DNA from 2 places in the Pseudoalteromonas sp. OANN1 genome. Region 1 is predicted to be linked to the other one. Evidence: riboswitches for the same ligand, from Rfam matches in the RefSeq annotation. Region 1 holds a riboswitch; the other holds the start of a gene.
What was found. Region 1 has a riboswitch for cobalamin ahead of NH462_RS13170 (TonB-dependent receptor). Riboswitches for the same ligand answer to the same signal wherever they lie in the genome.
Positions count from the first base shown of each region.

Region 2: it holds a riboswitch for cobalamin, as region 1 does, so the genes downstream of both, NH462_RS09215 (ABC transporter ATP-binding protein) here and NH462_RS13170 (TonB-dependent receptor) in region 1, are expected to answer to the same signal.

Region 1 is NZ_JAMXSE010000015.1:746-3,960, reverse strand. It holds gene NH462_RS13170 (TonB-dependent receptor) at 1-1,291, opposite strand, end outside; cobalamin riboswitch at 1,326-1,572, opposite strand; gene NH462_RS13165 (YajQ family cyclic di-GMP-binding protein) at 1,927-2,409, opposite strand; gene NH462_RS13160 (VanZ family protein) at 2,562-2,912, shown strand; gene NH462_RS13155 (2-dehydropantoate 2-reductase) at 2,905-3,215, shown strand, end outside.
Region 2 is NZ_JAMXSE010000008.1:98,379-101,593, reverse strand. It holds gene NH462_RS09220 (iron ABC transporter permease) at 1-877, opposite strand, end outside; gene NH462_RS09215 (ABC transporter ATP-binding protein) at 874-1,671, opposite strand; cobalamin riboswitch at 1,741-1,896, opposite strand; gene NH462_RS09210 (histidine phosphatase family protein) at 1,887-2,486, opposite strand; gene nqrM ((Na+)-NQR maturation NqrM) at 2,567-2,779, opposite strand; gene NH462_RS09200 (FAD:protein FMN transferase) at 2,880-3,215, opposite strand, start outside.

The sequences.
Region 1 (3,215 bases):
CGTTATTAGTGGCTTCTTCCGGCTTAATATTTGGGTTAGGCAGATAGTAAGGACTATCAATCACAAACGCCTGTGATAAAGAAGGTGCTCTAAAGGCAGTACCATGATTCAACTTAACACTCAGGCCATCCATGAGTTGCTTGCCTACAGCAACCGTGTAGGTGTTTGCGCGACCATGAAAATCATAATCATCCGTTCTCAGTACAACCTCTGCCAGCCAATTTTCATCGTTGTAAAACCCACCTAATGCTAAAGATAAGTTGTCACGCTCAGGCTCTGAAAAAGAGGCGGTAGAATCACCAACATCTTCATTTAGAAAGGTAAAGTTACCAGTGAAAATCAAAGCTTCAGTTAAACTATATTGCGACTGATATTCAAATTGGCTGCGTTTGGTGACATAAGCGTTATCGTCAGCACTATTGCCGATTTGAACGTTTTGTTCCTTACCTAAGCTGTATGACGCACTTTGACTAAACTTGTCAGTACGTCTTTTCCACGCCAACTTATTGGTGTAGTTATGGAAACGGTAAGCATCACTACCAAAAGAGTCATACTCCCCCTCACCTTCACTGTACTGTGAACGTAAGCTAAAAATGCCACTTTCTTCATCACCATACTGCACATTTAAACCGGCATTACCGTTATAATATCCATCACGGTCATGGTTTTTTGTGATTGCAGCTTCAGGGTCTTTCTCAATCACATCATAGCCATCGGTATGAGTGTAACCCGCATTAGCTGCAATACTAAACTTGTCTTTTTTGTAATTTACCGTTGCTTCGGTCTTGGAGTAATTGTTACTCCCAGTCGTAAGCGCGATTGTATTGTTATTCCCTTCGCGACTAATAATATTAATCACGCCAGCAATGGCATCTGAACCATAAATCGCAGCTTTGGCACCACGAATAATCTCAATTCTTTCGATGCTATTAAGTGGTAAATTAGTGAGTGAATTGTCACCGGAGTTTGCATCCGTCACTCGAACCCCATCGATTAACACTAGCGTATGCTTAGCATCATTACCGCGTAGAAATAAACTCACGCTTTGGCCAAAGCCACCGTTTCTAACCGCTTGAATACCAGCGATATTATCGAGTAGCGATACGACATCTTGAACATTGCTTTTTTCAATATCAGCACGACCTATAACCGTAATGGCAGACAATGCGCTTTCTAGAGATTGTTCAAGTTTATTGGCAGTAACAGTGATATGTTCAACATTTTGATCCGCAAATGCTGAAAAAGAGAGCGCCGTCGCTATCGCCGCGCTTAGAGCAGTTTTATTTAACATGGTTTCCCCTAACTTGTACCCACCGTACAAGAACACAAAGTGACTGTTTCAAGGCCGGTCTCCGGGCTCAGTAAATCTGCAGATTGGCAGTTCACTCTACCGTTGCGGGGGCAGCGCTGGCATAGAACCGATCCAAGCTAATCACGTGTAATAAACTGTCTTACTCAATTTATTATTGATTAACGCAATTAGATGTTCCCTTGTGTTCGCACCAGTTTCCCGATTATCTATACACTTAGCAACCACACTAGGTTGTGTACAGCACCTTGAAAATGCGAGGCTATTGTCTTGGGTTTCGGAATGATTGTCAATGGACGTCTAGAAATCCAAAAGTGCAATCTATGCACTTTTGGAATGAAGGAAAGCGTAACTAGGGCCTGTTGACCTTTGCTGTTTGATTTTTGTTCTCCTGAGTGTGTTTTGATCGCGACGCTCGACTTGTCGCCTAGTAATCTAGGCAAAAGTTGAGCAACAATGAACAAAGCGCACTCAGGGGAACCCAAAGGGCAGCGCTTGATTGGCATTTCTACTGTGTTATCGCCTAACTTACATAGAATAACTATGCTACGCAGGCTCTGCCTTGCATAAATACCAATCAAACTGCTGCAAAAACAAACTTGAAAGGTCAACAGGCCCTAGTCGCGGAAGTTTTTGAATTGAAATGGTTGGCCAAGCTCACCGGTACGAACCAGTTGCATCGTTTCTTGCAAATCATCACGCTTTTTACCCGTTACACGCACCGTATCACCTTGAATTGACGCTTGAACTTTAACTTTTGAGTCTTTAATAAGCTTAACCAGTTTTTTCGCCATCTCTTTGTCGATGCCTTGCTTTAACGCCACCTTACGCGATACGTATTTGCCAGAGCGCTCAATGTCTTTTAACTCGAAGCTTGCCACATCAAGGCCACGCTTAGCCGCTTTACCCACTAGCATATCGAACAATTGCATAACTTGTTGTTCTGCTTCCGCTTTGAGGTTAATCATTTCACCGCTTAGCTCGATTGACGCATCAACGCCACGAAAATCAAAACGCGTATCAAGCTCGCGAACCGCGTTGTCTACGGTATTTTTTGCTTCTGTCATATCAATTTCAGATACAATATCAAATGAAGGCATGCTTCTCTCCTAAAGTCATTTTGGCTCGATTATAGCAGTTTATGCCTAATTTGAGTTACTTTAAGTTTTTAAACAGCGTATTAGGATGTTCACCCAATGGACAGTTTTCGATGGTATACTGCTCGCTTAGTCATACAGAAGTAGGATGTATTGTGACACGGCGCGTTTATAAAGCTCTTTTGATTATCTCATTAATTATATGTACGGTGCTATTCGCAAAGGAAATTAGCTTGTCTCCAAAGCTGTTCCCAAATATCGATAAAGTGGCGCATTTTGGTGTATTTTTTGTGCTTGCGTTTATCTCTCACCATGCTTTTAAAGTAAAGGTATGGACACACATAGTGCTACTGTCCTTATATGGTGCAGGAATTGAGTGGATGCAACATACACTGCCGTACCGCCAAGCATCTACCGCTGATTTTTTAGCTGACTTAGCCGGTGCGGTCAGTTATTTTGTTCTATTTTATATTTGGGCAAGTTGGCGCAACAGAAAACATGGCTAACATACATATTTTAGGTGAAGGGGCGATAGGATTACTGCTCGCCCAGCACCTTAGTCAATCTCATCAAATTACGCTGATCACTCGAAATAAACGCGCAGCGACTTATCTCTATCAAACAGCAAGTATTCAACAAACCATCCCATGCTGCACAAAAACGCTTACAGAACTACCAGCCAGCAGTATAGATACGCTAATTATTCCCGTTAAAGCATATCAAGTCATCGAAGCACTCCGAGCGCTTCGCCCTGCACTTTCAAAAAATGGCACGCTAATCCTTAGTCATAATGGCATGGTAGATTGGTC
Region 2 (3,215 bases), on a different contig from region 1:
GCATCAAAAGCGAACCGCAAAGCGCGGTGGCCACAAGCCCAATGACCTTTGCTTGCGAGATAAAAAAGCGTACGATATGCGGGATCATCAAGCCTACAAATCCGACTCCACCGCACGCAGCCACAAGTACTGCGGTGAGTAAGGAGCTCAATAACAACATACCTATTCGCACTCGTCCTACATTCACGCCAAGCGTGGTGGCGCTCTCATCTCCGAGTAACAAGGCGTTGAGCGGCCGACGCATCACTAAAAGCGTGATAAAACTCAGCAACACGACCAAACATGGAAGCCATAGCCATTGCCAGCTCGCCCTTGCAAACGAGCCTAGATTCCAAAACAAGATTGCACTGATGGCTTGAGGGTCACTCCAATAGAGCAACAAGCTAGTAAAGGCACTGAACAGAAAAGAAAGTGCGACGCCCGCCAAGAGCATAGTTTCCACCTGCTGTAGTGCATTGCGTTTTGCCACAAATAAAAGCAGCAAGATAGACAGCAAACTTCCGACAAATGCAGCCCCAGACATCATTAGGCTAGACTGTGCACCAAATAGCGCAATAAGCACCACCACACCGAATGAAGCACCTGAAGAAATACCAAATAAATAAGGATCAGCTAGCGGGTTACGCGTCACGGTTTGTAAAATAAGACCCGCTATCGCCAGTCCTGCTCCCGCGCTCATCGCCAGTAACGTCCGTGGCAGACGAAGCTCAACTACCACCCGTTGTTGAAGTACGTTGGGATCGAAATTAATAATCGCTCGTATAACCGTATGCCAAGATAAATCAATCGCACCGATCTTAAGTGCCATCAGCATGCTAAAACAGCACAAGCTCAATAGCAGTATCGATATCAACGCGATCCGCTTTGCGGCAATCATAATTGATACCCGTAATGAAAGCGTATATGTGGGATCTCACTGTTATTTGGCGGATGGCGGACAGTAGAAACCTCTGCACATACCCCAAAAACTTGGCTTAATAGGCTTTCGGTAATGACTTCAAGTGGCGACCCATCTGCAACAAGCTCACCGTTATTTAATACTAATAAGCGGTCGCACAAGGCGCTAGCCAAATTTAAGTCGTGAAAAGACGCAATGATAGTAACACCAAGCTGTTTGGCCAGCTCCATAATTTGGATTTGATATTTAATGTCCAAATGGCTGGTGGGCTCATCCATTATCAATACTTGAGGCGCTTGCACCATGGCACGTGCGATCATTGCCCTTTGCTTCTCCCCACCAGACAAGGAGCTAAAACATTGCTCTAATTTATGGCTCAATCCAACCTGCTCAATGGCATGTAAGATTGCCTGTTTTTCAGCAGCCGTCGTTGTCGCGAGCAGTGATTTGTTCGGTGTTAGCCCCATCAATACCATATCAAATAATGGCAGAGTAAACTCAGCGGGGATCTCTTGTAGCACCACAGCAACATGTCTCGCGTAGGCCTTACGGCCATAACTAGCTAGCGGCTTACCATTGAAAAGTAGCGACCCAGAACTTGGCGCTGTGTATTGATATAAAGTGCGCAGCAAAGTCGACTTTCCAGCACCATTCGGTCCGAGCAAACCAATAAATTCACCCGAATTAATAGCAAAGCTGAGTGCCTTTAAGATGGCTTTACCACCAAGCTGTACGCTAAGTTTATCGACTTGAAATTGTGGAGTGACTGCCATAGCACCTCTGATTGGGCACGGCAAAGTAGTAGCTTATAGAGAAGCGACAACTTTGACTTAAGTCTGCCCGCTTAAGTATATAGATAGGCCTTGGTATCTGACTTATGCAAGAGACAAGGCTCATACACTTACAGTTGCGGGGACAGTTGAGGACTCACACCTCATTCCCAATATCTGCCTATCACGAAATTTGCAATATTATGAAGTCTAGACGTCTAAAATACAACTTTTGGCCAAGCAGTTTGGCAGCTGTCGTAAAACACCTCAACTTTTACTATACCCGCATAAGGAATATCTATCTTCGATTGGTATGCAGTAAGCTCAGGCGATAGGTCAAGAATAAGTGCTACAAGCGCTTTTATTACTCCAGCATGTGCTACCACGGCGGTACACTCTTCACTTGGCGACGCCAAAATGCTGTGCCACCATGTGGCAACCCGATGATGAAAATCATACATAGACTCGCCCTCAGGAGGCGTGTGCAGCCAAGGGTTGTGCCAAAAATCGCCAATACTTGGAGATTGGGTTTCTCGCCAAAGCGTATCATATGGTTGTCCATCCCATAACCCAAAATCAAATTCGGCGAGATTTGGCTCCACGTCAACGGGGAGTTGATACTGCTTTGCAAAGGCTGTGGCTGTATTCAGGCAGCGCTTCCTTGGAGAGCTAATAATACGCCGCAGGCCACTTAGACTCGTTAACGATTGCAGCAATTGCTGAGCGCCTATGGTACTGAGTTCGGGATCTGTCACTCCAAGTAAATGGCCTGATAGGGTCGTTTCACCATGACGAACAAAATATAGCTGCCGCTGCATTTTTACTTAACCTAAGGTTTGTTACCCAAAAAGCAAAAACGCAAGCTAAGCTTGCGTTTTCAATTAATATTATTCTACGGTTACAGGATCTGGTTTTCTTTCCACATCTCTTCTTTTGCTAACCGCTTTTTGCGTTTATCGCATGGATCGTCGCAATCACAAATTTTGTCAATGCCCATTGAGCCCAAACCACCACAGCTACTTGCCATGGATTTCTTTTGTACGATAACGCCTACTGCCATCGCAACAGCGATAAGCATAAGTAAACCGAAAGTAAGGAGGAATAAAGACATTATCTAGCCCCTTTTATTGCTACATTGAATTGAGTGACGACGCGCAAATTATACGCTTTCATGACGTCACTCACAATTAAATTATGGGGTGTTGTAGAGCTTAATTCAAGTACGGCTGAAATGCTTCACTCGCGTAACTCTTGATCCCTTCAGGACTTTTATACATCAAATACACGGGGAGTTGATGCTCAGTGGCATACGCCTTTGCACGCTCCGTGCCCATCACAGTCAATGCTGTTGCTAAGCCATCAGCCGTCATCGCAGATGGATGCAGTACCGTTACTGATACTAGCTCATGTTTAACCGGGCGACCTGTTGTTGGGTCAATAAGGTGTGTAAAGGTTTCACCATCCATTTCATAGAAAATACGGTAGTCACCTGAGGTCGCAATGCCATTTTTGCCAGGCTCTATCACACGGTGAATTTGGCGTTGACC